Regions from separate parts of the Gordonia liuliyuniae genome, predicted to be linked through region 1. Evidence: predicted binding sites of a transcription regulator. Region 1 holds the regulator's gene; the other holds the start of a gene.
The links. The regulator LexA, encoded in region 1, represses DNA repair genes until DNA is damaged. The targets are predictions, from matches to a motif close to CGAACANNTGTTCG.
Positions count from the first base shown of each region.

Region 2: a site for LexA is predicted at 9,378-9,391, ahead of L5G33_RS16705 (DUF222 domain-containing protein). Genes of this name have one in related genera too.

Region 1 is NZ_JAKKOR010000005.1:191,194-206,702, reverse strand. It holds gene miaA (tRNA (adenosine(37)-N6)-dimethylallyltransferase MiaA) at 1-594, shown strand, start outside; gene dapF (diaminopimelate epimerase) at 591-1,490, shown strand; gene hflX (GTPase HflX) at 1,535-2,980, shown strand; gene L5G33_RS06540 (HPr family phosphocarrier protein) at 2,986-3,246, opposite strand; gene L5G33_RS06535 (PTS fructose transporter subunit IIABC) at 3,278-5,365, opposite strand; gene L5G33_RS06530 (1-phosphofructokinase family hexose kinase) at 5,398-6,360, opposite strand; gene L5G33_RS06525 (DeoR/GlpR family DNA-binding transcription regulator) at 6,357-7,127, opposite strand; gene L5G33_RS06520 (phosphoenolpyruvate--protein phosphotransferase) at 7,291-8,994, shown strand; gene lexA (transcriptional repressor LexA) at 9,045-9,716, opposite strand; gene L5G33_RS06510 (LysM peptidoglycan-binding domain-containing protein) at 9,949-10,548, shown strand; gene nrdR (transcriptional regulator NrdR) at 10,665-11,111, shown strand; gene hrpA (ATP-dependent RNA helicase HrpA) at 11,151-14,855, opposite strand; gene L5G33_RS06495 (YdeI/OmpD-associated family protein) at 14,895-15,371, shown strand; gene L5G33_RS06490 (SRPBCC family protein) at 15,385-15,509, shown strand, end outside.
Region 2 is NZ_JAKKOR010000012.1:156,067-171,575, forward strand. It holds gene L5G33_RS16665 (ABC transporter permease) at 1-841, opposite strand, end outside; gene L5G33_RS16670 (thiamine ABC transporter substrate-binding protein) at 805-1,815, opposite strand; gene L5G33_RS16675 (Rv1157c family protein) at 2,126-2,989, shown strand; gene L5G33_RS16680 (hypothetical protein) at 3,176-4,180, shown strand; gene L5G33_RS16685 (alpha/beta hydrolase) at 4,227-5,456, shown strand; gene L5G33_RS16690 (hypothetical protein) at 5,506-6,012, opposite strand; gene L5G33_RS16695 (HhH-GPD-type base excision DNA repair protein) at 6,078-6,641, shown strand; gene L5G33_RS16700 (hypothetical protein) at 6,676-7,716, shown strand; gene L5G33_RS16705 (DUF222 domain-containing protein) at 7,840-9,348, opposite strand; gene L5G33_RS16710 (WS/DGAT domain-containing protein) at 9,483-10,763, opposite strand; gene L5G33_RS16715 (acetyl-CoA acetyltransferase) at 10,845-13,223, shown strand; gene L5G33_RS16720 (acyl-CoA dehydrogenase family protein) at 13,307-14,482, shown strand; gene mmsB (3-hydroxyisobutyrate dehydrogenase) at 14,479-15,345, shown strand; gene L5G33_RS16730 (MarR family winged helix-turn-helix transcriptional regulator) at 15,433-15,509, shown strand, end outside.

The sequences.
Region 1 (15,509 bases):
GACGACTGGGCGTTCCCGGCCACCGACCCGCTGGTGCGGGCCCGATACGAGGAGCGGCTGGCACAGATCGGGGCACGCGCGCTGCACGCCGACCTGGCGGCGGTCGACCCCGCGGCTGCGGACACGATCGGCGACTCGGACGGCAGACGGATCGTCCGGGCTCTCGAAGTCGTGGAGATCACCGGCCAACCGTTCGCGGCGTCGGCTCCGACGATCGGTGAACCTCGCTGGGGCACTACGATTCTCGCGATCGACCGCGATCGAGCCGAACTCGACGGGAGGGTCGTCGCCCGGACCTCACAGATGTTCGCCGACGGGTTCGTCGACGAAGTCGTCGCGCTGTGCGATCAGGGGTTGCGAGAGGGGAGGACGGCGTCCCAGGCCATCGGCTACGCGCAGGTCCTCGCATACCTCGACGGCGAGTACGACATCGAGACCGCGCAGGAGCGCACCTACATCGGCACCCGGCAGTACGTGCGACGGCAACGGTCGTGGTTCCGCCGCGATCACCGCGCCGTCTGGCTCGACGCGGCGTCGCCGACGCTGCTCGACGAGGCGCTGACCGTCGTCGAACGCGTAACATCCGAGCCATGACTGCTGCGCCGACGTTCGCGTTCGTCAAAGGCCACGGAACCCAGAACGACTTCGTCGTCGTCGACGACCCCGATGTCCGGCTCGACCTCACCGAACGCCTGGTCAGCGCGCTGTGTGATCGGCAGCGCGGGATCGGGGCCGACGGTGTGCTGCGGGTGGCATCAGCGCGCGCACTGGTGGCGGCCGGCGTACTCGGGGAGTTCCCGGACGGCGTCGGGCCCGACGACTGGTTCATGGACTATCGCAACGCCGACGGGTCGATCGCGGAGATGTGCGGCAACGGCGTCCGTGTGTTCGCTCACTATCTGCGCACCACCGGGCTCGTCGACTCCGACTCCTTCACCGTCGGTTCGCGCGCGGGCGGGCGTCCGGTGGTCGTGCACTCGTGTGATCCGTCCGCCGCCGACGTCAGCGTCGCGATGGGACGTGTGCGTCTCGACGGGCGCAGCGACGTCCAGATCGCCGGCCGCACGCTCACCGGCGAACGAGTGGACGTCGGCAACCCGCATCTCGCGTGCGTCGTCGACGAGTTGAGCGTCGACGAACTCGGCGCGCTCGATCTCACAACCGGAGCGGTGGTGGACGCCGCCGCGTTCCCTCACGGTGCGAACGTCGAGATCCTCACCGCGCTGCAACGCTCAGACCACGACGTCGACTTCACCGCGCACATGCGTGTCTTCGAACGCGGAGTCGGCGAGACTCGTTCGTGCGGTACAGGTCTCGTCGCCGCAGCCAGTGCGGCGCTCCACGGGATAGGGCGCGACCACGGGGTGGTCGGCATCGCGGTCCCCGGGGGAACGGTGGTCGTCACGGTCGCCGATGGTGCCGCCGTCCTGCGCGGTCCGTCGCGTCTGGTGGCGCGCGGTGAACTCCTCCCGGAGTGGAGCGCCGGATAAACCAGGTGCGTCATCGCTGCTCGACGGGGCACAATGGTCCTTGTATGACTGACATGACACGAACTGATTCCCCGACCGCCGACTCACCCGCGCGGGTAGACCTCGCGGGGGCACCGACCACCGGTGAACTCGCCCTCGACGACCGCGCGTCGCTGCAGCGCATCGCCGGACTCTCCACCGAACTCGACGACGTCACCGAAGTCGAGTACCGGCAGCTGCGCCTGGAACGGGTGGTACTCGTCGGCGTGTGGACGTCCGGGACCGTCGCGCAGGCACGCGCCAGCATGGCCGAGCTCGCGGCGCTCGCCGAGACCGCGGGATCACAGGTCCTCGAGGCGCTTTTCCAGCGACGCTCCAAACCCGACCCGGCGACATATCTGGGCTCCGGCAAAGCACAGGAACTGCGCGAAGTGGTTCTGGCGACCGGTGCGGACACCGTCGTCTGCGACGGTGAACTGACTCCGGCCCAGCTGACGGCGTTGGAGAAGGTCGTCAAAGTCAAGGTGATCGACCGGACCGCACTGATCCTCGACATCTTCGCCCAGCACGCGACCTCCCGCGAAGGCAAGGCCCAGGTGTCGCTCGCGCAGATGGAGTACATGCTCCCGCGTCTGCGCGGCTGGGGCGAGTCGATGTCCCGACAGGCGGGCGGCCGAGCGGGCAGCAACGGCGGCGTCGGCCTGCGCGGTCCGGGCGAGACCAAGATCGAGACGGACCGGCGGCGAATCCGTGAGCGAATGGCCAAGCTCCGCAGAGAGATCCGCGGAATGAAGACCTCGCGCACCGTGAAGCGTTCGGCGCGCCGTCGCGGCGGTGTGCCCGCGCTGACTGTCGTCGGCTACACCAACGCGGGCAAGTCGAGTCTGGTGAACGCGATGACCGGATCCGGTGTGCTCGTGCAGGACGCGCTGTTCGCCACCCTCGATCCGACGACGCGACGTGCGGAGCTCACGGACGGCCACGAAGTGGTGTTCACCGACACCGTCGGATTCGTCCGACACCTGCCGACCCAACTCGTCGAGGCATTCCGGTCGACCCTGGAGGAGGCCGTCGACGCCGACCTGCTGATCCACGTGGTCGACGGCGCCGATCCGTTCCCCGACTTGCAGATCTCGACGGTCCGCCAGGTGCTGCGCGAAGTCCTCGACGAGGAGAAGCTGCCGGCCCCGCCGGAACTGCTCGTCATCAACAAGGTCGACGCCATCGACGATCTGCGGATGACGACACTGCGCTCGGAGTTCCCCGACGCGGTGTTCGTGTCGGCACGCACCGGTGAGGGACTGCCGGATCTGTTCGCCGCGGTCACCGAGTTCGTGCAGCGCGACGACGTCGAAGTGGACCTGCAAGTCCCCTTCTCACGCGGCGAGGTCATCTCGCGTCTGCACCAGCACGCGCACGTGATCACCACCGATCACAACGAGAAAGGCACCCGCCTGCATGCGCGGATGCCGTCCTCGTTGGCGGGCGAGTACGCCGACCTCATCGTCTGAGCGGGCTAGTCGGCGTCGAGATCCTTGGCGACGAGCGCGGCGATCTGATCGACGGCGGCCTGGTCGTCGCTTGCGACGGTCACGGACGCGCCCTTTTCGGCGCCGAGCGTCATGATCATCAGCGCGCTGCCCGCGTCGACGGGGTCGCCGCCGTCCACGGCCAGGGTCACCGGGGCGCCGAGACCGGTCGCGGCTTCGGCGATCAGGGTGGCGGGACGCGCGTGCAGGCCGACGGCCGAACCGACGGACACAGTGGTGCTTGGCATGGTGGTGCCTTTCTACTTCGGAGGTATCTGGTCAGGCGAGCGCGGGCTCGGGCGCCTTTTCGGGGGTCTTGGTCGTGGTCTTGATCTGCTTGGTGGCGATCACGCCGATCGCCGCGACCACCATGCCAACGACAATAGCGATCAGGAACTTCCACCAGGTGCCGTTCATGGCGAACATGACGAACACGCCGCCGTGGGGCGCCCGCAACTGCACGTCGAGCGCCATCGACAAGCCGCCGGTAACTGCGCCGCCGAGCATCATCGGCGGGATCACCCGAAGGGGATCGGCGGCGGCGAACGGGATGGCGCCTTCGGAGATGAAGGACGCGCCGAGCAGCCAGGCGGCCTTGCCGTTCTCCCGTTCGGGCTCGGTGAACAGGCCCGGTCGCAGCACGGTCGCGAGGGCGAGCGCCAGCGGTGGGACCATGCCTGCGGCCATCACCGCGGCCATGAACTCCCATTGCGCGATGCCTGCGCCCGCCGTGCCCAGTCCGGCGACGCCCACCGCGTAGGCGGCCTTGTTGACCGGACCGCCGAGGTCGAAGCACATCATCAAACCGATCACGACGCCGAGGACAATCTTGGACGTGCCCGACATGGAGTTGAGCGCATCCTCGAGTTCGGTGTTGACCCACGACAGCGGACGCGAGAGCAGCATGAACATGACTGCGCCGGTCACAGCGGTCGCGATCAACGGGATGATGACGACCGGTTGCAGACCGCGAGCCCACTGCGGAAGCGGGATCCGTGAGATCCAGAGCGCGACGACGCCCGCGATCAGACCGCCGACGATGCCGCCGATGAAACCGCCGCCGACCGTCACTGCGATGACACCCGCGGTGAAGCCCGGCGCGAGCCCCGGCCGGTCGGCGATCGCGTACGCGATGTAGCCGGCGAGGACCGCGACCATCAGACTCATCGCCGTCGAACCGACGGCGAAGCTGACGCCGCCGATGTACTGGGCGAGGCCGCCCGCGGGCAGATCCCACAGGCTGTTGTGCAGAGCGACGTACGCGCCGTCGGACATATCCGGCGACAGTGTGCTGCTGCCGATCTCGTATCCGGCGATCAGGAAGCCCAACGCCATCAACAGGCCGCCCGCGGCTACGAACGGGATCATGTAACTGACGCCGGTCAGCAACGCCTGCTTGAGGCGGCCGCCGACACCGATACCGCTGCCGTCGGTCTCGTCGACGTGATCGGTAGAGTCGCCCGCGGCGACGGTCCGCGCGTGCGGATCGGTGGATGCGGCGACAGCCTCGGCGATCATCGCGTCTGGCTCGTTGATGCCGCGTTTCACGCCGGACTCGATGAGTGGCGTGCCCGCGAAACGTTCTCGGCCCTTTACCCCGACGTCGGTCGCGAAGATGACGGCGTCCGCATCTGCGAGCTGGTGGGCCGTGAACGGTGTGGTGCCCGACGATCCCTGCGTCTCGACCGCGAAGTCGACATCGGCGCGTTCGGCGGCCAATTTCAGGGCGTCCGCCGCCATGTATGTGTGGGCGATACCGGTGGGGCAGGCCGTGACCGCCAGGATCGAGGTGCGGTGCCCCTGCTTCTCGACACTCTGCTTCTCGACACTCTGCTTCTCGACACCCGGCTTCTCGACACCCGGCTTCTCGTCGGTCGGGGCGGTCGCGGGTCCTGCCGCCGCGGGCTTCGCCCCGGGTGAGACGGCCTCGGTGACGAGCGTCACTACGTCGTCGGCTTCGCGCGCGTCCCGCAGACTCTGGACGAACTCTTTCCGCACGAGTGCGCGGGCGAGCGCGCTGAGCACCTTCATGTGCTCGCTGCCCGCGCCAGCGGGCGCCGCGATGAGGAAGACGATGTCGGCCGGTCCGTCGGTGGCGCCGAAGTCGACGGGCTTCGACAGGCGGGCCATCGCGAGAGTCGCGACTGTCACCGACTCGGCGCGGGCGTGGGGGATGGCGATGCCGCCCGGTAGTCCGGTCGGTGAGCTCGACTCGCGGGCGAGCGCGCCGTCGATCAGGTCAGTGGGATCGGACGACCGTCCGTCGTCGCCGACGAGTCCGGCGAGCCGCCGGATGACCGCGTCGGCGTCGTCGCCTGCGTCGGCGTCCAGAAGTACCAGGGACGGTGTGATGATGGGGTCGGACATGGCCTCTGCCTTTAGTGGTGGGGGTGGGATTCTCAGGAGAGTCGGGTGACGGCGACCGGTCTCGCGATGACGGTGCTTGCATCGACGAGGTCCGGTGTCGGCGGGGTGGTTCCGGGAAGTGCGGCCGCGGCCGACCCGTAGGCGACCGCCGTCTGTAGACGTGTGGGCTCGTCGTCTCCTCGCCGCTCCGAAATCAGATAGCCGGCCAGTGACGAGTCTCCCGCGCCGACGGTGCTGCGGACCCGGATCGCGGGAGCGGTCGCGAACCACACGCCGTCGCCGGTCGCGAGCAGCGCGCCCGAACCGCCGAGAGTGGTGAGCACTGCTCCGCCGGTCGTCGCCGCAAGACGCGCCGATGCGTCGGCAGCGACCGAGGGATCGCCTGCGGCCGCACGGCTCTCGAGGACGGTCGGGTCCGCGCCGGTCAATTCCGCCAACTCCTCGGCGTTGGGCTTGAGTAGGTCCGGTCGCGTCCGCGCGACCAGAGCAAGGGGTTCGCCCGATGTGTCGACGGCGACGCGTACGCGAGTGCCCGCAAGCTCGTCGACGAGGTCGGCGTACCACGACGGTGACAGTCCCGGGGGCAGCGAGCCGCACAGTGCGAGCCAGTCCGCGCCCGCCGCGAGTTCGACGACGGTGGCGGAGAGTCGGGCCGCCTCGTCGACGTTGAGCGCGGCGCCGGGGGCGTTGACCTTGGTGGTGACGCCATCGGGGTCGACGAGCGTCACGTTCACGCGGACGTCGCCCGTCACGTCGACGGCGACCCGCGAGAGCCCGACCGCGTCGAGGTGTCGAACGAACGGGTCGTCCGCACGGGCGGGCATCAGCGCCATCGCGTCCATGCCCGCCGCGGAGACCGCCCGCGCCACATTGACGCCTTTGCCCCCGGGCTGATCGCCGGAGCCTCTCGTGCGGTGCACGCCGCCCGGCCGGAGCGGACCGTCGAGTTCGACGGTCCGGTCGATGCTGGGATTGGCGGTGACAGTGAGAATCATGCGATGACCACCTCGATGTCGTGGGAGGAGAGGACCGAGGCCAGGCCGGGGTCGACTCCGTCGTCGGTGACGAGCACGTCGATGTCGGCGACCGCGCCGAACGTGACGAGTTCCTGCCGGTTGATCTTCGATGAGTCGGCGAGGACGACGACCCGGTCACAGGCGGCGATCATCGCGCGTTTGACGGCCGCCTCGTCGATGTCCGGGGTGGAGAGCCCGTCAGTGAGCGTCAGGCCGTTGGTACCGATGAAGCCGACGCTGGTGTGCAGCCCGGCGAGCAGGTCGCACGCGTCGGCTCCGACGGACGCCTGCGTCTTCGGGCGGAGTCGCCCACCGACGAAGATGACGTTCGAGCGTGGCAGAGCGGTCAACGTCGCGGCGATGGGCAGACTGTTGGTGACGAACTGGTGACGCGCGTCGGCGCCGATGGCGGTGGCCGCCGCGAACGTCGTGGTTCCGGCGTCGAACAGGACTGCGCCGCCGGCAGCGGGTAGGAACTGCTGGGCGGCGGCGCCGATCGCCGCCTTCTGCGTGCGGCGCGCAGCTTCACGTTCGGCGAGGTCCGGCTCGTCCACGACAGCGGCCACGTCGAGCCGTACGGCACCGCCGTGGACACGGATCAGTGAGCCCGCGCGCTGCAGCGCGGCCAGGTCGCGCCGCACGGTCTCACCGGTCACCGAGAACCGCTCGGACAGGTCGGCGACCGATACGCGTCCCCGCTCGCCCACCTCGACGGCGATGGCCTGCTGACGTTCCTCGGCGTACATCTCGTGCGCTCTCCTCAGTGATGACCAAAATCAGTGATGCCCAAATCAGTGACGACCAAATCAGTGACGACGAAATGTTGATTCATCTGTGAATGTTTGGACTTGATCTGTGTCTACCCGCGTTTTGCTTGCAAAGTCAAGACATTCTTGTAATCTCTCTCACATGAACGCCAGTGAGACTGCAGCGGCCGTGCCCAATCCGTTCGACGCGTCGATCGTCGTCACCGGGACCCCGGTGGTCGGAGGCCTCGCGTACGGACCCGTGATCCGAGTGGGGGACAGACCGATGTTCGACGCCCACGCGCCCGAGGTGCCCGAAGGCGAACGCGACGCGCAGAAGCGGGCGTTCGTCGACGCCGCCGAAGCAGTGGGTGCGCGATTGGCCGACCGGGCCTCGCACAGCACCGGCGTCTCCGCCGAAGTCCTCACCGCGACGGCGGGTCTCGCACGAGACCGAGGCTGGATATCGGCTGCTTCCGGACTCATCGAATCGGGCACCCCCGCGTCTGCCGCGGCGGCCGCGGCGACCGAGAAGTTCGTTGACATGTTCACCAAGCTCGGGGGTGTGATGGCTGAGCGGGTCACCGATCTTCGCGACGTGCGCGACCGGGTGGTCGCCGAACTCCTCGGGCTGCCGGAGCCGGGCATCCCGACGCCCGAGACGCCATCGATCCTGTGTGCCGACGATCTCGCTCCGGCTGACACGGCTGGCCTGAATCCGGCACTCGTCGTCGGGCTCGCGATGCGCCAGGGCGGGCCGAGTAGCCATACCGCGATCATCGCTCGCCAACTCGGGATCCCGTGTGTCGTCGCCACCGCAGATCTCGATGAGATCCCTTCGGGTGCAGCGGCGTACATCGATGGTGACGCCGGGACCGTCGGGTCCGAACCGGATGCCGCGGCAATCGCCGCAGCGGTGACGCGGGCGCGGGAGCAGGCCGCCCTCGTGGCGTCGTGGTCCGGTCCCGGGGCGACCGCGGACGGGGTGCCGATCGCGATCCTCGCGAACGTCGCCGACGGCGTATCCGCTCGGACCGCGACGCAGTCACCGGTCCAGGGCGTCGGGCTGTTTCGGACCGAGCTCGCGTTCCTGGACCGTGCGACCGAACCGACCGTCGACGAACAGGCTGCGCTGTACCGGGAGGTCATCGAGGCGTTCGATGGCCGGAAGGTCGTCATCCGGACCCTCGATGCGGGCTCGGACAAGCCGCTGAGATTCGTCGACACCGAGCTCGAGCCGAATCCGGCGATGGGTGTGCGCGGCAATCGGACGGCGCTCTCGCATCCCGAGATCCGGCGCGGACAACTCGATGCGCTCGCGGCGGCTGCTCAGGGTTCCGCAGCCGTGCCGTGGATCATGGCGCCGATGATCGCGACGGTGGACGAGGCGCGCGAATTCGCCGCGCAAGTGCGCGACCGGGGCATGATTCCGGGTGTGATGGTCGAAGTGCCGTCGGCCGCGATCATGGCCGACGCGATCCTCGCCGAGGTCGACTTCGTCTCGATCGGAACCAACGACCTCACGCAGTACACGATGGCTGCCGACCGCATGTCGCCCGAGCTGGCGTCGCTGACCGATCCGTGGCAGCCTGCGGTCCTCGCCCTGATCGGCATGGTGGGCGCCGCGGGAGAGCGGACAGGGAAGAACGTCGGCGTGTGCGGCGAAGCGGCGGCTGATCCGCTACTGGCCTGTGTCCTCGTCGGCCTCGGGGTGCGTTCGCTGTCGTCGGCGCCCGCTGCGTCGGCGGCAGTCGGCCTCAAGCTCGGCACCGTCACGATGCAACAGTGCCGCGAGGCCGCGCGTGCGGCGCTCGCGGCGACCAGTGCATCGGGTGCGCGCGACGCGGCGCGCGCTGTGACGGGCTAGAGTCTCGGCACTAGATGGTCGGGTGCACCTAGCTCCATGGTCGGGTGCGCCTAGATCCGCCGCATCACGGTGACGACTTTGCCGAGGACGGCGGCGTCGTCACCGGGGATCGGCTCGAAGTGCTCGTTGTGCGGCATGAGCCAGACGTGCCCGTCTTTGCGCTTGAACGTCTTGACGGTGGCCTCGCCGTCGATCATCGCCGCGACGATGTCGCCGTTCTCGGCGACGTTCTGCTGACGGACGACGACCCAGTCGCCGTCGCAGATCGCCGCGTCGATCATGGATTCGCCGACCACCCGGAGCATGAACAGCGAGCCGTCGCCGACGAGTTCCTTCGGCATCGGGAAGACTTCCTCGACCGCCTGCTCCGCCAGAATCGGCCCGCCCGCCGCGATGCGACCGAGCACCGGAACGAACGTCGGCGTGGGTAGCCCCTCGGACGAATCGTCTGACGGGGGCGTGCGGTTGTCGTCACGCACATTCACCGCGCGGGGCCGATGCGGGTCGCGCTTGAGCAGGCCGCGTCGTTCGAGTGTGCGCAACTGGTGCGCCACCGACGAGGTGGAGGTGAGGCCGACCGCCTCGCCGATCTCGCGGATGCTCGGTGGATAGCCGCGTTCGCGAACCGACTTCCGGATGACTTCCAGCACCTCGCGCTGGCGCTGCGTCAGCGACGCCTCCAGCGTCGACGTCGAGAGCAGCGGATCGGGGGTGTCAGCCATCGTCGGTCCTTCCTCATCGTGCGTGTCTCATCGTGCGTGATTCACGACCCCGTCGGGTGGCCCGTGTGGGGGTGAGATCTGTTCGAACATCGGTGTCCGATCTGGTGATCACGCTAGTCGAACAGATCACAGATTTCAAACAATTGTTCGACGTGTCGCTGACTTTGTCGGTGGGGTGGTGTTTACTATCGAACAAGAGTTCTTCGAACACACGATCGATGAGGAGTATCCGATGGCTCAGGTACTGATCTCGCGCCCCGATGAGCGTTCGCGGCGTGTCCCGGACAGCACGCATAGCACCGTGATGACCTGCGATTTGCCGGTTCTCGACGGGCGCCCGCGGGTGCCGCTGTGGACCGACGCGCCCGCTCGGGGGTGCCGACCGACGGGGCGTGCGCCGCGCCGGGCGGGGACCTTCGACGAGCGTAGGCGCTCGCGAATCGCGTGCGATTCTCAGCGTGCCGGACGCCTGGAGCAGCGCCCGTCAGCGGACCGTGCCGGGGCACGGCGGTCGGCCGCCGACCGTTCGAACATCGACGGTGTCATCGCTCGGCGTCGAGTCGTCGGCGCTCTGCTTCTCGGCTCCGTTCTCGCCGGCGTGGTCTGGATGCTGACGATCGTCGGGTCGGACTACCAGGACGCGGTCACTCCGAGCACCCCTGGTGTGACCCAGGTCGTCCACGTCCGCAGCGGTGAGTCGTTGTCGGACGTCGCGCGCAGAGTCGCCGCCGACCTGCCCGTGGCAGGGGTCGTGGAGCAGTTGCGCGAGCTCAACCACCTGGAGTCGTCGGGACTGCGGATCGGCCAGCCGTTGATCGCCCCGGCCTACTGATCCGTGCGATACGGGGCTGGGGAGACGTGGCCGGTGTGACGTGACCGGTGTGAAGGGGACAGTGTGAAGGGGGCGGTGTGAAGGGCAGTTGGACGGTTGCGCGTATTCTTTCAAGCATGCGCTGCCCGTTCTGCAAGAACGACGACACACGAGTGGTGGATTCCCGCGTCGCTGAAGACGGCCTGGCGATCCGCCGCCGTCGATCGTGCGCCGAGTGCGGTCGCCGATTCAGCACTGTCGAAGCCGCCGTCCTGTCCGTCGTCAAACGCAACGGCGTGTCGGAACCGTTCAGCCGCGAGAAGGTCATGCAAGGCGTGCGGCGTGCCTGCCAGGGACGTCACGTCGACGAGGACGCGTTGGCGAAGCTCGCGTCGCAAGTCGAGGACTCCGTCCGCGGCTCCGGGTCGGCCGAGATTCCCAGCAATGAAGTCGGTCTGGCGATCCTGCGCCCGCTCCGTGATCTCGACGAGGTCGCCTACCTGCGGTTCGCATCGGTATACAAGTCGTTTGAGTCCGCGGATGATTTTCAACGCGAGATCGACGAACTCCACAGCCGCGTCTGACCCCGGACGCCTCGACCCCGGACGCCTCGACGGCGATGCTTAGAAACTCTCGATCGCTTTGCGGACTCGCTTCTCCGAGACCGGTCCGGCCGTGCCGAGTTGTTGAGCGAACAAACTCACGCGAAGCTCCTCCAACTGCCACTGCACCATCTCGTTGAGGGCGTCGTGGCGGGCCTCGGGTACCTGGGCGAGACGCTGATTCCACGCCGACACGAGGCGGTCGACGACTGCCGTCCCCTCATTGTCGCGAGCCGCCGACCCGGGCAGTGCCTCCAACCGGACGCGTGCCGCAGCTAGGTATCTGGGCAGTGCGCGCAACCGCGGGCCGGACGTCAAGCCGACGAACCCGTCGAAGACGAGGTTCGCGATCTGGTCGGCGACATCGTCGGCGGCCAACGTGCCTGCCCGCTGATCGATGGCTCGTCGGACCTGCGAGTATTCGGCGAGCGCATCCACCGCGGCGTCGAAGTACTCGGGGGCCGTCTGACGGATCACCGGCGCGACGTCGGCCGACAGCGCGTCGAAGTCGGCGGCCGTCCGCACTGCTGTCACGTCCGGGTGTGCGGCCAACACGTCGATGACGGCGCGTCTGGTGCAGTCGGCGAGCAGCGCGTCGACGTCCCGGTACGGACTTTGGCTCAACGCGAGTTTGCGGGCGGGCGGCAACGACGAGGCGAGTCGACGTGAGGGCGGCGCCACGGTTCGAACGAGGAGGTCGCGGACGGCGGAGGCGATGCCCGCGTCACGCGCTGCCGGGGTGGCCACGTCGACGACTCGCACCCCGGCGCCCGGAACGACCGCCAACGTCGGATAGCGGGTGACTCGTTGACCGGCCAGAGTCTGGGTGCGTTCGTCGGCGAGAGCGCCGATGCCGTCCGCCGTCCAGTTCGTGAACGTCTCGGCGGGCTCGCCCGCGCCGGCTCGGACTGGACTCAACTGCGCGCGGAGTTCGGCCAGGCGATCCCCGCGTGCGACGACGGCGCCCTTCGCGTCCGTGATCGCGAAGTGCATGCGCAGGTGGGCGGGGAGGTTCTCGGGGCGGAAGTCGCGCGAGCCAAGCGAGGTCCGGGTGATCGACGACAGCTCGCGGGCGAGCGCCGGGATGAGCGGCTCGGAGCGCGGAGACAACTGATCGAGGGCGAGGTCGGCGTACCGCTGGGCGGGGGACATCGACTTGCGCAGTCCCTTCGGCAACGATTTGACGAGTGCTGTCGCCAGCTCCGAACGCATGCCCGGGACCAGCCAGTCGAAGCCGTCGTCGTGGACGTGGTCGAGCAGGTCGCGCGGCACGACGACCGTCACCCCGTCGTCGGGGGCGCCGGGGGAGAAGTTGTACCGCAGCTCGAGCCGCGTCTCGCCCTGCTTCCAGGCGGACGGGAACTCAGCGGCCGCGGGCGTGTCGTCGGCAGCGAACATCTCGGCGGTCAGATTGAGCAGTGTCGGATCGGCGCGTCCGGCCTTCTTCCACCATGAATCGAAGTGCCGGGCGGAGACGACGTTCGCGGGAACACGTGCGTCGTAGAAGTCGAAGAGTTCGGTGTCGCTCATTCCGACGTCGCGGCGTCGAGCACGGTGTTCGAGGTCCTCGACGTCTTTCAACAACTGTGCGTTGTGTTCGACGAACGCATGGCGACTGCGCCACCGGCCGCCGACAAGTGCCTCCATGATGAAGATCTCGCGGGACGTCTTCGGGTCGATGGGGCCGTAATGGATGCGGCGCTGTGCGACGAGCGGTACGCCGTACAGGGTGACGCGCTCGTAGGCCATCACCGCGGCTCTCCGCGTCGACCAGTGCGGCTCGCTGTAGGTGCGGCTGACGAGATCGCCGGCAGCCTGTTCGACCCACTCCGGATCGACGGCGGCGACCGTGTGCGCGAACAGCCGCGAGGTCTCCATCAGCTCGGCCGCCATTACGAACGCTGGCGGCTTCGACGCGAGGAACGAACCGGGGAAGATCGCGAACTTGGTGCCGCGGGTGCCGAGGAACTCGCGGGTGTCGCCTTGCCGGACGCCCACGTTGGTGAGCAGGCCGGTGAGGAGTGACTTGTGGACGGTCGCCGCCTCGGCCTGCGTCTCGGGCGTCTGCCATTTGAGGTCGCGGACCGTCCGCTTGAGCTGTCGATGCAGATCCCACCACTCGCGCACCCGGAGGTAGTGGATGAACTCGCGTTCGCATTGTCGGCGGAACTGGTTGCCGGACAGCTCGTCTCGTTGTTCATTGAGGTACGACCAGAGCTTGAGGTAGCCCATGAACTCCGAGCCGGGAACGGTGTGGCGACGGTGCGCCGTCTGAGCCGCCTCCCGCTTGTCCGACGGGAACTCGCGGACGTCGGGGAGCGCGAGCGCGGCGGCGATCACCAGAACGTGGTCGAGGCAGCCGTTCTCGTGACCCGCGACGAGCATCCGGCCGAGCCTCGGATCGACGGGCAGGCGGGCCAGCGTGGTGCCGACCTTGGTCAATCGGGCGACCGCCGAATCCGTGTCGGTGACGGCTCCGAGCTCGGACAGGAGTGCCATGCCGTCGCGGACCGCGCGGTGCTCGGGCGGTTGGACGAACGGGAAGTCGGTGATGTCGCCGAGCCGCAACGACAACATCGACAGGATGACCGCGGCGAGGTTGCTGCGGAGGATCTCCGGATCGGTGTACTCGGGGCGGGCGTCGAAGTCCTCTTCGGAATAGAGCCGGATGCACACGCCGGGCGCGACGCGGCCGCAGCGGCCCGCTCGCTGGCGGGCGCTGGCCTGCGAGACCTTCTCGATGGGAAGGCGGGTCACCTTGGTCCGCGTGGAGTAGCGGGAGATACGGGCGGTGCCGGTGTCGATGACGTACCGGATTCCCGGCACGGTCAGCGAGGTCTCGGCGACGTTGGTGGCCAAGACGATCCGGCGGCCGTTCGACGGGCTGAACACCCTGTGCTGCTCGGCGACCGACAGTCGGGCGTACAGCCCGAGGATCTCGACTCCGCTCGATCCGCGCTGACCGTTCCCGCGGGCCTTGCCGAGCGCTTCGGCGGTCTCACGGATATCGCGTTCGGTCGGTAGGAACACGAGGATGTCGCCTGCCCCGCCTGCCCACAGCTCTCCCACGGCCGCGTCGATGGCGGCGATCTGGTCGATGTCGGCGTGTTCGGTGTCGTCGGAGGTGAGCGGCCGGTACCGGGTCTCGACCGGATACGTTCGCCCCGACACCTCGATGATGGGGACGGAGTCGTCGGGTCCGGCGAAGTGGCGGGCGAAACGGTCGGGTTCGATCGTCGCCGACGTGATGATGACTTTCAGGTCGCGCCGCTTGGGCAGCAGCTGCTTGAGGTAGCCGAGCAGGAAGTCGATGTTGAGGCTGCGTTCGTGCGCCTCGTCGATGATGATCGTGTCGTAGCCGCGCAGCAGCGGATCGGTGGTGATCTCGCGCAGCAGGATGCCGTCGGTCATCACCTTGATCTGCGTGGTCTTAGAGCTCTTGTCGGAGAATCGGACCTGGTAGCCGACCGTCGTACCGATCTCCGTGTCCAGTTCGTCGGCGATACGCCCGGCGACCGAGGTCGCGGCGATCCGGCGCGGCTGGGTGTGGCCGATCGCCGTGCGTCCCAGTTCAAGGCAGATCTTCGGCAACTGGGTGGTCTTGCCTGATCCGGTCTCGCCCGCGATGACGACGACCTGATGGTCGGTGATCGCTTCGGCGATCTCGGCGCGGCAGGCGCTGACGGGGAGTTCCGGGGGATACGTGATGGTCAGAGGCGACGACATGATGGCGTCGATTCTACGGCCGCGGCATAATCAGGGTTCATGAGCGCTGATTCCGCGAATGACACTGCCGACCGTCCGCCGCTGGTTCTGCGCACGCGGCTCGATCCGGTCGGACCGGCGACCGCGATCGAGCTGACCGATGCACAGGTCGCCGAACTCGGTGGAGGAAAGCGAGCGGCCGTCGTCGTGACAGTCGGGGATCGCACTGCTCGGCTGCGTTTGGCGCGGATGGGCGGTGCCAATCTGATCGGGCTGTCGAAGGCTGCGCGCGCCGAGTTGAATGTTGAGATCGGCGACGACATCGAGGTGGCGATCGTTCTCGACCACGGCGAGCGGTCCGTCGATGTTCCGGAGGCACTGGTGTCCGCTCTCGAGAAGGCCGGAGCACGGGCGGGGTTCGAGGCGTGGCCATACTCCCGGCGGAAGGAGGCCGCCCGTTCGGTCACCGCAGCCAAACGTCCGGAGACGGTGGATCGCCGCATCGCCGCCGTCATCGCCGAGCTGCGCGCGTCGTGACGAGCTCACTGTCATGAGCGCGGAGCATAGGGTGGTGTCGGCGCGTCGGACCGTGCATGCGTCGCCGGCGACCGTGTTCGGACTCATCGCCGACCCGGCACGGCAACCCGCGTGGGACGGCAACGACAACCTCGCCGA
Region 2 (15,509 bases), on a different contig from region 1:
GCGAGGTCGTCCCGCTCTGCGGTACGCGAGCCGATCCGAGCAGTCGCGCCACGGCGAGCGCCGCCAACACCACGCCGATCTGCAGCACCGACAGCGCGACGGCATCGGGCAGTCTCGCGTAACCGATGCCCTGCAGGTAAATCTCCGTCTCCAGAGTGTGTGCGGTGCCGCCGCCCAGGATCACGACGACACCGTAACTGGTGGAGCAGAACAGGAAGATCAGCGCGAATGCAGCCGCAACAGCGGGCAGCAGTCGGGGCGCGACGACGTCGAGGAACGCCCTGGTCGGCGACGCCCCGAGCGCGCGGGCGGCCGCGACCTGCCGCGGATCCACCCGTTGCCAGGCTGCCGAGACCACCCGTACGACGACGGCGACGTTGAGGAACGTGTGCGCCGCGATGATCGACGTCCACCCCTGTTCGACGCCGAGGAACGCGAGCGGACCGTCGAACACGGCGCGGAAGGCGACACCGACGACGACGGTCGGCAGCACGAATGGCAACGTGACGATGACCCGAAGCAGGCCCGTTCCCGGGAGCTTCGCCCTGGACATTAGCCAGACGATCGGCGCAGCCACGACGAGCGCCGCCACCGCCGACACCGCAGCCTGCAACGCGGTGACGCCCAGCAGGCCCAGCGCCCCGGTCCGCGACCACGACTGGCTGAGCGTCGTCGCGTCGTCGTCGTCGAAGGCACGCATCACCAGAACGCCAAGCGGCCACGCGAACACGACGGCCGTGAATACGAGCGGAACGAGCGCACCGAACCCACGTGCCAGGCCGAACGCTCCGCGCGAGCGAAACCTCAGCGTTTCACCGTCTCGCGCCACTGCGTGAGCCATTCCTCACGGTTCTTGTTGATGTAGTCGGGATCCATGCGCACGGTCCACGCTGGGGCCGGCGCTCGCTGACGCCAGGAGAAGGGCAGCTGAACACCCTTCTGGACGGGATACACGTACATCGAGGTCGGCAGCGCGGCCTGCACCTCGGGACTGAGTAGGAAGTCGACGGCCTTCTTCGCGCCCTCCACGTTGCGCGCACCCTTGAGCACGCCGACGTACTCGATCTGCGCGAAGCAGCTGTCGAGGATGGCGTGGGTGCCCGGCGTCGCGGCCGGACTCGACGCGTACGAGACGACGATCGGCTTGTCGCCGTGCCCCTCTCCGGCACTGAAGACTTGGTTGTAGGCGATCTCCCAGCCCGCCACGACCTGCGCGCCGTTGCCGCTCAGTTCGCGCCAGTAGTCCGGGGCCTTCTTCCCGTAGCGGCCGACGGTCGACAGCAAGAAGCTCATGCCGGGCGACGACGTCGCCGGGTCCATCAGCACCGTCAGGTCGCGGTACTCGGGGTCGACCAGGTCGTCGATACTGGTCGGCGGCTCGAGTTGGTTGCTGTCGAACCACGCTTCGTCGACGTTGACGCAGACGTCGCCGCGGTCGACCGCCGTTAGCTGGCCGGGGTGAGGGCCCACCGCATAGTCGGCTGCGCCGTTCTTCGCCAGGGGCGATGTGTACGGCTCCAGCGCCCCCGCATCGATCGGCCGGGCGGCGAAGGTGTTGTCGATGCCGAACACGGCGTCGCCCTTAGGTGATCCCGGAGTCAGTGACACCACCGACGACAGCTGTCCGGCGTCTCCGGACCGCACGATGTTCAGTTTAAGTCCGGTCTCGTCCTGAAACTTGTCGAGCAGATTCTGCGGGAGTTCGAACGAGTCGTGGGTCAGCAGATTCACCTCGTCGGCGCCGTCTGACGACGTACACGCGAACGAACTGGCGGCGACGACGGCGACGACGCCGAGCGCCAGTAGCCGACGCATCGTCTGCGCTGCGCGTTTCCCCCCTCTGCGTTTCCCCCCTCTGCGTTTCACTGCAAGGTTCTCCACTCGGTGGTCTCCTGCGGTCTCTGCGGCGTGCTGTCCGCCGTAACGGCGCACCGGTCCCTGACGAATCTAACTCTGACGAATCTAACCAGGAGACGGCAGATGTTTCGAGACTACCGGTGCTCGATGACGCCACCGTCACCCCATATTTCACACAGATAACAATTTTCACATCAGCCTCAGTAGTTTCATGGTGTTCGCGTTAGACTCGCGTCACCGTCCGTCCCATCTACCGATTGGATCCGCAGTGCGATTCGCGCGCATCAGCCGCACCGCCACGCTCGTCGCCGCATTCGCGGTGACCGGCGCTCTCATCGCCCCGGCCACGGCGCACGCCGAGCCCGCCACCACTGCCGAGACGCCGTCCGAGCAGACCATTCCGCTCCCCGACAAGGCGCCCGACGTCGACCCCGAGATCCTCAAATCACTCGGCACCTTCGCCCCTGCGCTGCTCGGCTCGGTCGCCACACGCGACGAGAATGGCAAGGTCGACACCGCGCTGCTCGACCATGCGCGCTCCCTCGCCGACAACCCGGCCGTCCCGAAGCAGGCCGGAGCCACCTGGCGCAGCCTCATCGATTTCCTCGGCGAGCCCGGCAAGCAGCAGGCCGTCGCCGCGGGCGCCATTCCGGCCGCCAAGCGCGACGCAGCCAGGGACAAGGACGCGCCGAACATCCCGACCGGGCCGAAGAAGCCGCGTATCCAGCAGTTCCTGTACCCAACACTCGGCTTCGGCTGCATGCCCGGCAACGGCAACTCGGTCGGCATGGCGCTGGCCACCGCGGGTCCGCAGTCGGCTCCCGCTCCCGGACCGAAGCGTGGTCAGGCCGGATTCGTCTACACGAGCCTCGGCACCGGCCCGGCGAAGGCGTCGTCGGCCCACCGGCTGTACGTCTCCTGGCTGAACCTGGAGAACGGGCGCACCGGACAGACCGCGCTGAAGCCGAATGCGAAGATCAACGCCACCAAGGGTCCGGGCACCTTCACCGGTATCGCGAAGACCGGCCGTGGCCGCATCGTCTCGACCGTCTACGGCGAAGTGACCACCAAGACCAAGGGTCGCACCATCTCGTGCATGATCGCGCCGACCATCGGCACCGCGATCATCTGACTCCAGACCGCGACGATCAGTGCCCTCCGGGTCTCACCCGGAGGGCACTGTCGTGTCGCGGCAATGTCACAACTCGGACTCGCTCCTTGAGTTTCGCCCGCCGACCGCACCACTATTAACTCCAACACCATCTGTCACACCAGTAACAATGCTCGTGTGGCGACTCAGCAGTTGTGGAGGAAGCCAGTGGCCGTCGTCAGAAACTCGGTTCGCGTCGGAATCGTCGGCGCAGCAGCCGCATTGGCAGTCGCCCTCGGCGCTCCCGGGCACGCGACCGCAGAACCCGAGACGACCACTCCCAGCACGCCCACCGCGCCCGCCACTCCCACGCCCGAAGGCGAGACCCCGACTCTCTCCGGCATCCCCGGCGACGCCGAACTCGCAGAACTCCTGCGCGCTCTCAAACAGTCCGGCGGCGACGAATCGGCGATCGGCGCGCTCTCGTCGATCCTCGGCTCGGAAGGACAGATCGACCCGTCCGGACTGTTGACCAGCTTCGGCATCAACCCCGACGCACTCGACTCGCTCCTCCCGACCGATCCGAACGCGACAGATCCTAACGTGCCTGATCCGAATGCGACTGCGCCCAGTCCGGTGTCGGGCACCGCGACGACGCCCGCCGCGGAGAACGCAGGCAGCGGCAACGTGATCGCGACGCTCGAGAAGCTCACCGGAACCCAGATGCTCTCCCCCGCGATCGCGCCGTTCTGCGCCGCCCCGACCGACGACAACCCGCTCGGCATCGTGACGGCGCCCGCCGTCGCCGTGCCCGGGCCGTGGCCCGTCGCCGAGGACTCCGCCCTGGCGAATCTGCTGCGCGGCACCGGAGCCGACAATCTCCTGAAGCTCGTGGATCCGAACGCATCGAAAGCCCTGCAGGCCGTCGACGACGGTGAGACAGCGTATGCGTTGGTTCCGCCGTCCAAGCCCGACTCAGCCAACCTCCAGGTCGCGTGGTTCAACACGTCGACGATGCAGGGTGGGATGGAAGCACTCAAGCCCCTCGGCGACGACAAGTCCGCGGGCCCGCTGTTGAAGGCACTCGCCGCCGCCGACGGATTCCACGGGATCCGCATGGCACGTGCGTCGACCGGTGAGGGCACGGTTCTGTCCGCCGTCTTCGGCACCACGACGACCGGCGGCCGCACCTGCTACTTCCTCCCCGCCCTGGGCGCGGTCACCAATGACTGACCCAGCCGAACGCCACGTTCACCGCAGAAGACTCGAGGACACTTCCATGACCGCGCAACCCCGCCGCATCGTCGCAACCCCCGGCCCCGGACGGTCGAAACGCCGTGCGCTCACGTCGCGTCCGACGATCGCGGTCGGAGCCGTCACCGTGGCGGCCGGACTCATCGGCGCCGGAGTCTGCACCACCCAGGCGTTCGCCGACCCCGAACAGACCGCAGGCGAGACGGCGCGCGGTGGCCAGACCGCAGGCTCGGTGTTCGCGAGCAGACCCATCGCCGACGACAGCCTCGTGACCGGCGCCGCGAACGGTCAGCAGTACAGCTTCTGGACGCAGGGCAGCGACGACCGCACACACTTGACGACGGCCGTCGTGCTGACCCCGAAGGGCAAGGCTCCGGCGGCCGGTTGGCCGGTCGTCGCATACGCCCACGACGCCGACGGGGTCTCCGAAGACTGCGGACCCACTCAGGCACGAGTCGCTCGCGACACCGGCGCCGTGTCCGACCTGCTGCGCGAGGACTACGCGGTGGTCGTCCCTGATTACTCGGTGATCGGCACCGACGGTTCCCCGCAGTACGTCGACTACTCGGTCGCCGCGAAGGGCGTGACCGATGCGGTGCGGGCCGCCCTCGACGTCGAGCCGTCGCTGTCATCGCGCTGGGCTGCGGTCGGCGACGGACAGGGGGCCGCTGTCGCCGTCGATCTCGCGAAGATCGCGTCGTCGTCAGGGTCGGCGAAGTCAGGGGCGGCGAAACTGGACTTCCGCGGCGCCACGGCGACCACCCTCCCCGTCGGCTACGCCGACGTGGTGACCGGCCTGAGCCCGCAATCGGCGAAGGTGTCGCCGTCGACTGTCGCCGACGTCGTCTACACCCTGTCGTCGCTGCCGTCCGACAAGATCGCCCCGCTGCTGTCGACGCGTGGGCGCGAACTCGTCACCAAGGCGAAGAAGCTGTGCGAGCCGGCCCTCACCAAAGCGGTCGGATCGTCGAACGTCGCGGACCTGGTGCGTAAGCCGATCTCGTCGGAGCGGACGTTGACCTCAGACCTACGCAAGCAGCTCGCGTTGCCGTCGAGCGGTTTCAGCCGTCCGATCATGTTGAGCCAGAAGCTGGTCGACGACGACACCGACGTCCCGGCCAGCCTCCAGTACCTGACGGCCGCGCAACTCGCGAGCAACAAGGTGTCAGCGAAGACCTACCTGACGGGCGATGTGAAGGACGCCGATAACCAGGAGAAGACAGCGCTCACCGCGTTCTTGAAGAAGCTCTTCTGAATCAGCGCAGCACCCTCACCCACCGACTAGCCCTTCACCAACTGGGCCTTCACCAACTGGGCGAGGTGGTCGTGCACGTGCGGTACTGCGGGTTGACCATCGGAACCCAGGCGAGCGCACCGACCTTCTGTTTGATCGCCAAATGCACCGGCCCCTTGCCCGGGTGAACGACGGCCTCCCACTGGTAGTGGGTGGCGCGCGTGGGAACGGTCACCTTCCCGCTGCGCCCGGTCCGGAGGTTCTTCCACTTCACCGTCGTAGAGATCGTGTACTCGGTGACGTTGCCCCACTGCCCTCCCGAGCGAGGGTCGTTGGCCCGCAACGAGATCGCGGGGCCGGGCAGGCCGTCGGACGGAAACTTGATACCGCTGTAGAGGTCGATCGATACGGGGATCCGCGGCGCAGGCCACGGGTCGGCGACCGAGCACCGGATCGTCTTCACGTAGTGCTCCCCGACCCACGGAGCCGCCGTGGCGTCGGGCGTCGCGACCACGATGCCGACGCCCGCGAGTGCGGTAGCCGACAACGCCACCGCGCCGCGTCTGATGACCGACATGTGTGTATCCCGCTTCAGCCCCTGTTCGCGCATGCGGCCAGTGTGCCACCGCTTACCATGTCGTCATGGCGAATCTGCAGATTGCTCAGGACCCGGTCGCAGACGAACTGCTGTCGACGGACGCGTTCGCACTTGTGACGGGAATGTTGTTGGATCAGCAGTTCCCGATGGAGCGTGCGTTCGCCGGTCCGGCGAAGATCGCGGAGCGTTTCGGCTCGCTCAATCCGGGGGCGGTCGCGGCGGCCGACCCGGAGGTGTTCGCCGATCTGTGTGCCACTCCCCCGGCCGTGCACCGGTACGGACGGTCGATGGCCGGGCGCATCCAGGAGTTGGCGCGAGTGGTCGTCTCCGACTACGACGGCGACACCGAGGCGATCTGGGCGACCGCGAAGACCGGGAAGGAACTGTTCGCCAGGATCCGAGCGCTTCCCGGTTTCGGTGAGCAGAAGGCCAAGATCTTCACCGCCCTCCTCGCGAAGCAGCTCGATGTGAAGCCGAGCGGGTGGACGACGGTGACCGGCGACTACGGAAAGAAGGGCTTCCGGTCGGTAGCCGACGTCGTCGACGGCGACTCGCTGATCAAGGTCCGCGAGTTCAAGAAGGCCGCGAAAGCCGCTGCGAAGAAGTGATGAGTTCCTGCAACCGCCAGGTACACTTTCGCGCATGAGCAGGTCACCGATCGATCCACGCGACATCCTCAGTCTGCCGTTCCGCGTCGGATTCGCGACGACCGGTGTCGTGCTCGGTACGGCCGAGTCGGTCATCAACGTCGTACGACTGACCGCCGGCAGCATCGAGTCCGAGGTGAACGAGGTCCTCGGCGTCGAGCCGGAGGCCGGCGTCGCGTCGGTCCGTGCCCCGCTCGCGATCCTCAGCCAAGTGGCCGACCTCCTCGGGCCGGACCGTCCGTTCGGCAGGCTTCTGGCCAACGGCGGCCCGCTCGACCGATTGGTCCAGCCGGGCGGCGTCATCGACCGACTCACCGCGCCGAACGGTCTGCTCGAGAAGTTGACCGAGCAGGGCGGCATCCTCGATCAGATGACCGACGAGAAGGGCATGCTGATGCGGGTCGCCGCCAAGAACGGTCCCCTCGACCGACTCACGCGGGACGGTGGGGTCATCGACCAGTTCACCGACAGCGAGGGCATTCTCGAACGCCTCACCTCCGAAGGCGGTTTCCTCGATCTGATGACCGACGAGAACGGCATCCTGATGCGGCTCGCCGCCAAGGACGGCCCCCTCGACCGACTCACACGCGAGGGCGGTGTCGTCGACCAGTTCACCGAGAACGAAGGCATCCTGGAGCGCTTGACGTCCGAGGGCGGCATCGTCGACAAGCTGACCGCCCCGGACGGGGTCCTCGAGAAGCTCGCCAAACAGGACGGACTCCTCGACCGCGCCGCGAGTGACGAGGGCCTGCTCGACCAGTTGCTGGGCGAGGGCGGTGCGCTGGACCGTCTCATCGAGGAGGGCGGTCCGCTCGACAAGTTCACCGAGCTGTCCGAAACGCTCGCGTCGCTTCCCCCGAACCTCGCGGCGATGCAGGAGACCGTCGACCGTCTCAACGACATCGTCGAACTACTCAACGCCTCGGTCGCGCCGATCGGCGGGCTCGCCGAACGTCTCCCGAAGCGGTTGACCCGCGGCGGACCGGGCCGCAGCAACGGCGGCGGATCGTATGAGCAGCTCCCTCCGCTCGACTGACCCCTCCTGCTGAGCGGTCGTCTCCACTGGCGGCAGCGCCACGTTCTGATTGACTCGTCGTCGACGTGGCGGATGGCGAGGGCGTTCGCCGCGGCTGGCCCCGACTGGTTCCGCGCCGACGGTTCAGAACGGGGGCGGACCGTCCTGTTCGATCGATGCGGCCCAATCAGCGGCCGCGCACACCTGGACATACCGACGGCGCGAGCGGATCCGCATGCGGTAGGCGTGTTTGGCCTGGGTTCGAGTGCGTACCCGGTCCGGCTGCGCGGCATCGTCGACCGAGCCCGGCGCGACGGGTTCGCCGTGTCGGCACGGGATCAGACCGAGGTCGGGCAGCAGCCAGTGGTTGCGGGCTCGTGAGCGGACGGTATACCCGGTCGGCGTGGTGACTTCGGTCCAGATCGCGCCGTCGGCGTCGACGATCTGGTCGTCGACCCAGTCTGACGCGAACGTCTTCAACACATGGTGGAACCGGCACTTCGGATTGAGATTGCACGGGCAGGTCGCACCACCCGCCGCGTTGTCGGCATGGTTGAACTCGCACACGTGGTCCAGGTCGCACGACCATGCCCGGCGAGCGCATCCCGGCTCGCTGCACGAGCCGAACACGGCACGCATCGCGGTGTCGCACGCCGAGGTCGGACGGTACGCGTTCCCTGGTTGAGCGGCGTGGTCTGCCAATCCGGCGATGTCCAGAGGTCGGGTGATGGCGTCGCCGCGGGCTGCGATCTCCCGCACATGATGCGCGTCGAGAACGCCGAACCCGTCGAGCCAACCGGCCTTGTCCGAGTCACCCGACAGCGTGGACGCGTCGGCGACCACATGCACGACGACCGACGCGAACCGCTCGGCGACAGTCGCCGCCGAGCCGGTGGCCGCACAGTCGGGATTACCGCAGTCGCATGCGAACTCCCCACGCGTGAGTAGCGCGACCGCGGCATCGTGGCGGCGCACACCGCGGCTGCGGGAGTCGTCGGCACATACTCGGTCGGCGACTGCGGACACCGATGCATCGATCAGGACGGCGTCTTCGGGCGTGGTGGTGATCGTGACGTCCGAGCCGTCCACGTCGTGAGAGACGTGGACACCTTTGCCTCGCAGTTCGCGGCGCTCGCGGACGCCGTCGGGGTCGAGTTCGGCGACAGCGCGGCGAGCGGTGTCGCCCGCGTCGCGGCGCGAGACTCCACCCATCTCGCGGAGTTCGGCGGCAGTCGTCGCATCGACTGCTGCGATCAGGTCGGTGTCGGCGACGCCGGTGGTCTGCAGTACGACATCGCCGAACGCCGCAACGCTGATTACACCGTCGCGCATCAACCGCGCGACCTGTGGAAGCCGCTCGGCCGCTTCGACCGCGAGATTCACTTGACGGTCCGCGGTCCCCGCCGCCACCCGCAACGCGACCGCGACCTCCCGCGCCACCGAAGCGAACACATCGACCACGCGATGATCGGCGTCGCCCACCTCGACGCCCTCACGAGCAGCCGCGGCGGTGAGCATCGCGTAGATCGCCTCGAACCGCAGGAACATCAGCATGCCTTCGCCCGCCTGCAAGACGTCGATCAACGCACCGCCTGCTTCCCCACCGACGCCGACCGGACTCAGGTCGACCTTCGCCCACACGTTTCCGGCCATTCGAACCGCCCCTCCAAGAATGCCCATATCGAACTGTTGTTCTAATTATAGGACCAGAGATATGATGTATTCAATAATTGCTTCGAACGTAGTTACGATTATTCCGGCAGGGTTTCGACGCTCTGCCCCTTCGCTCAGCCGGCGGGCGCGAAAGCTGCGGACAAGGCAGCCATGTACTCGTCGACATCGTCGGCGATCGGAGCACCCGCGCAGACGGAAATCGTCACCGCGTCACCGATCCCGTGCACACCGTGAGTCAGGGAGTGGGCGGCGCTCAGCGCCGGGAAACCCGCGGTGAAGAGCACGCGTCCGCCCGCGAGGGTCAGATCGGCTGCGCCTCGGTTGACCGACGACACCACCGTCCATCCGGACACCGTCGCCGGCTGCGGCGCATCCGCGCTCAACCGGGCCGCAGTCGCGCCGAGTACTGCGGGCGCCGATGCTGCGGCATGCCGGGACGCGACGAACCCCGGCGAGTCGACGCGACGTCGAACCGCTGCGAGCTCGGCCGCGATCAGCGCGGCCCGACGACGCCGATCCACCTCGTCCGCATGCAGCGGCACACTCGCGGTCTGGAAACGATTGCGCGCCAGCGCTTTCGCTCCGGAGTCGTCGCCGAAGGCGACGGTCACCTCGGCGCGTGCCTCGCGTCGCGACGCGTCGAGGAAGGCGGGGAGCACCTCGGCGAGAACGGCGAGCACTCCGACGGTGACCGAGTGTCCCCCACTCCGCACCGCCTCCGAGGGAACCGTGAGAGTCCGCAGCACTCGACGGTCGCCGGGAGCGGTGTTCGCTCTCGTCGCAGCCGTCGGGGCGGCCGTCGCCTCCGGAACCGGGGCCGCCCACGCGGCGAAGCCGAGAGCCGCCGCCCGCACCAGATGGGGCCCGACCAGCATCCCTCCGCGCACCGCGGCGAGGGTTCGGTCGCCGACCGCGACCCGCGCGTCCCGCGCAGGCTCGGGCAGCGATCCGCCGAACAGTGCTCGCGCGATCGCCGACACCCGACGCCCGTCACCCAGCGCGTGCGAGATCTGCAGGACGGCCACGCGTGCAAGGGAATCGGCATCCGGAACTCCCGTCACCCGATCGAAGATGTGGACGCGCCACAGATCTCCGCCGCTGCGCGTCGACAGCGCTGCGACGTCCTTCAGCACCGCGTCCCACGTGTAGGGCCCCGGATACCCGACGATCGCATCGTCGCTCACCGGTGCGGGCACCCACCGCGGGAAGTCGAGGTCGCCGGGAACGGTCTCGACGGTGAGATGAAGGTCGACGATGGCCGCGGCCCGTCGACGGACCTCGGATACCAACGCCGCACACGTCGCCGCCTCGTCTCCGGAGAACGCGAACAGGAGGAACTGGTCGTTCGCCGACACCTGCGACGCCCAGTACATCGCCGCATCCGCTGGTGCCATCGCCTGCATCGAAGCTCCTATCGCGACCGCCGAGGCGGGGTCTCGAATCGACGTCGAGCGGAGAGATGAATAATGCCATTCATGGATGACAACATCGCTGCCGCCGACATCGATCCGACCACTCCGATCATCGTAGGCGTCGGACAGGCGTCCGAGCGTCTCGACGATGCCGACTATCGGCGGTTGGGCGAGGCCGATCTCGCGGCCATCGCCGTCCGCGCGGCGTTCGCCGACACCGGACTCGACGCTGCGGCTGTCGCGGAGATGATCGATGTCGCCGCTGCGGTGCGGTCGTTCGAGAAGTCGAGTCCCGCGTCGTCCGCGCAGCTCGGGCGACCCGACAACATGCCGCGCGCCGTCGCGAAGCGGACGGGTATGGATCCGCGGCGCGCCGTCGAAGAGGTGACCGGAGGACAGAGCCCGCAGCACCTCGTGACCGAGTTCGGTACCGAGATCGCGGCCGGCCTGACCGACGCGGTCCTCCTGTTCGGGTGCGAGGTGATGTCGACGGTCCGCGCGGCACTCAAATCCGACGACCGCCCCGACTACTCCGAGACGGTCGGTGGTCAACTCGAGGACCGCGGGTTCGGGATCGCCGGACTCACCTCGGTCGACGAGGTCCGGCACGGTGTGATGGTGCCGCTCGCCCAGTACTCGATTCTGGAGAACGCGCGCCGCCACCGTCTCGGCCGGTCCCGCACCGAGTACGCGGCACAGATGGGCGCACTGTTCGCACCCATGTCGCAGATCGCGGCACAGAATCCGTACTCGTCGACGACCCGCGTCTACTCGGCGGCCGATCTCGCCGTCCCCGGTGACGACAACCGTCGCGTCTGCGTCCCCTACACCCGTCGACTCGTCTCCCGCGACCAGGTGAACCAGGCGGCCGCCGTGGTGATGACCTCGGTCGGAGCCGCCCGGCGGGCAGGTATCGACCCCTCGCGATGGGTGTTCCTCCACGGGTACGCCGACCTGTGCGAGAAGCCGATGATGCGACGGCCCGATCTGTCGCAGGCGCCGTCGGCCGTCGCAGCCGTGCACACCGCGCTGACGATGGCGGGAATCGGTATGGGCGACGTCGGGGCGCTCGACCTGTACAGCTGCTTCCCGATCGCGGTGTCGAACGTCGCCGACGCGTTCGGCCTCGAACCCGACGATCCGCGTGGGCTCACCGCGACAGGTGGGCTCCCCTACTTCGGCGGCCCCGGAAACAACTACTCGATGCACGGCATCGCCGAGATCGTCGAGGGCGCCCGCCGGACGCCCGGCTCGTACGGTCTGGTCGGAGCCAACGGCGGCATCCTCAGCAAGTACTCGGTCGGCGTGTACTCGACCACGCCGACACCGTGGCGTCGATCGACCTCCGACGCGGTACAGCGCGAACTCGACACCGCTCCGCACATCCCGATCACCCGATACGCCGACGGACGCGGCGTCATCGAATCGTTCACCGTCCTCAACCCGGATCGCACCGATCGCGCGGGAACCGTCATCGGCAGACTGCACGACGGCACCCGTTTCATCGCGACCGCCGAGGGCTACGACCTCCTCGACCTGCTGTGCGGCCAGGAGGATCCGATCGGCCGCACCGTGTACGCGCGATCGTCCGCCGACCGCAACGTCGTCACGCTGACCCGCACCGAACTGGACGAACGGCATCCGCGCACAGCACCCAGATTCGCCGACGACTACGAGCACCTCATCGTCGAACGTCGCGGCCGCGTACTCGAGGTGACCATCAACCGACCCGATTCGCGCAATGCGATCAGCCCGAAGACGAACGCCGAACTGGACGCAGTATTCGAGGCCTACTTCGCCGCCCCGGACCTGTGGGTCGCGATCCTGACCGGAGCGGGCGATAAGGCGTTCTCATCGGGCAACGACCTCGCAGCGAGTGCAGGCGGCACCGGCCTCTCCATGCCCGAGAACGGATTCGCGGGGCTCACCGCACGCACCACCGTGCCGAAACCGGTGATCGCAGCGGTGAACGGCTTCGCACTGGGCGGCGGGCTCGAGATCGCGTTGGCATGCCATGTGATCGTCGCCGACGAGTCGGCGACCTTCGGCCTACCCGAGGTGAAGGTCGGCCTCGTCGCGGCCGCAGGCGGTCTCGTCCGGCTGCCGCGCGCGCTCCCGAAGGCCCTGGCTCGCGACATGATCCTGACTGGCCGTCGACTCGACGCGGACGAGGCTCTCGCGCACGGACTCGTGTCCCGGATCGCTCCGAAGGGAGACGTCATGGCCACCGCCCGCGGCGTCGCAGAGGAGATGCTCGCAGCCTCCCCTGCGGCCGTTCGCGCATCGATCTCGACCATGGCCGCCGCTGACGCCACGCCCGACACGGTGACCGCCGTTCGGGACAGCCTCGGTGTTCTCGACGAGATTCTGGTCAGCCCGGACACCACCGAGGGGATCATGGCGTTCGTGCAGAAGCGCCCGCCTCAGTGGACCGGAAGGTGACCGAGGACTGCGTCGTCGACCGACAACAAACTTGGACGTCCAACCTATTGATTTAGTTGGACTTCCAAGTTTATTCTTGCGGCATGCCCTATCCAGTTCTGGCCGACGACGACCTGCTCGTCGTCGAGACCGCACGCGACTTCGCCCGCAAACGCCTGGCCCCGAACTCCTTGGAGTGGGACGCGACCAAGCACTTCCCCGTCGCGGAGATGGTCGAGGCCGCATCGCTCGGCATGGCCGCCATCTACACCCGCGACGACGTCGGCGGCTCCGGTCTGCGACGCATAGACGGCGTCAGAATCTTCGAGGAATTGTCCAAAGCCGATCCGGTGACCGCGGCGTTCCTGTCGATCCACAACATGTGCACCTGGATGGTCGACACATACGGCACGCAGGAGCAGCGCAACGAGTGGGTACCGCGTATGGCGTCGATGGACGCGATCGCCAGCTACTGCCTCACCGAGCCCGGCGCGGGTTCGGACGCGGCGGCCCTCTCGACGTCGGCGCGACGCGACGGCGACGAGTTCGTCCTGCGCGGCAGCAAGCAGTTCATCTCCGGCGGCGGCGTCAGCGACGTCTACATCGTGATGGCGCGGACCGGCGACGCCGGACCGCGTGGCATCTCCACGTTCATCGTCCCCGCCCAGACGCCCGGGCTCTCGTTCGGTCCGGCCGAAGCGAAGATGGGCTGGCATAACCAGCCGACCGCCCAGGTGATCTTCGACGACGCCCGGGTTGGCTCCGACGCGATGCTCGGTGGCACCGATGGCGAAGGCACCGGCTTCTCGATCGCGATGAACGGGCTCAACGGCGGCCGCCTCAACATCGCGGCGTGCTCGCTGGGCGGCGCTCAGGCCGCCTATGACGCGGCTCTCGCGTACACCGCGGACCGTGAGGCGTTCGGCGCACCGTTGATCGACGAGCCGACGATCCGGGCGACCATCGCCGACATGGCGATGAACCTTGAGGCGTCGCGTCTCATGCTGTGGCGTGCCGCCGACGCACTCGACGCGGGCGATCCCGACAAGGTGGAGCTGTGCGCGATGGCCAAGCGGTTCGTCACCGAAGCATGCTTCACCGTCGCCGATCAGGCATTGCAGCTTCACGGTGGATACGGATATCTCCACGAGACCGGTGTGGAAAAGATCGTCCGCGACCTGCGGGTGAACCGCATCCTGGAAGGAACCAACGAGATCATGCGGATGGTGATCGGCCGTGCCGAAGCCGCCCGCGTCAGCAACGAAAGGAAAACGCGATGAAGATCGCATTCGTCGGACTGGGCAACATGGGTGGGCCGATGGCCGCGAACCTGATCTCCGCCGGCCACGAGGTCGTCGGTTTCGATTTGTCGGCCGACGCCGTCGCCGCGGCCGTCGAGCACGGTGTCACCTCGGTGGAGAACGCTGAGGCTGCTGTCGTGGGCGCGGACGCCGTCATCACGATGCTGCCGAGCGGCGCGATCGTGAAGAGCGTCTACGCGTCGGTGCTCGACCACGCCGCCCAGGGCACGCTGTTCATCGACTCGTCGACCATCTCCGTGGAAGACGCGCGTGAGGTGAACGCTCAGGCGAGCGCGGCGGGCATGTTGCAGGTGGACGCGCCGGTGTCCGGCGGTGTGAAGGGCGCGACGGCTGGCACGTTGGCGTTCATGGTCGGTGGCGACGACGAGTCGGTCTCAGCTGCACAACCGGTCCTCGCTCCGATGGCAGGCAAGGTCGTGCCGTGCGGAGGCACGGGCAACGGTCAGGCTGCGAAACTGTGCAACAACATGATCCTGGCCGTCCAGCAGATCGCCGTCGGTGAGGCGTTCGTCCTCGCGGAGAAGCTCGGCCTCGCCGATCAGGCACTGTACGACGTGGTGACCGGCGCGACCGGAAACTGCTGGGCGCTGCACACCAACTGCCCGGTCCCCGGCCCGGTCCCGACCGCACCGTCGGAGAACGATTACAAGCCCGGCTTCGCGACCGCGTTGATGAACAAGGACCTCGGCCTCGCGATGGCCGCCGTGTCGACGGCTGGCTCGTCGGCACCACTCGGCACGCACGCCGCCGAACTCTATTCGGCGTTCGCCGCGGAGAACGGGCACCTCGACTTCAGTGCCATAATCGACACTCTGAAGTGATTCGGCGCAGTAGTAGTTCGGCGCAGTAGTAGTTCACCGCAGTAGTAGTTCGTCGCAGGAGTGAACGTCGCAGTAGAGGAGGGGCCCGTGCGTGAGGTGACCGATCCGATCGCATTGGCCCGCTCCCACTGGGAGGACGCGGGCTGGGGCGGCGAGATCGCCGA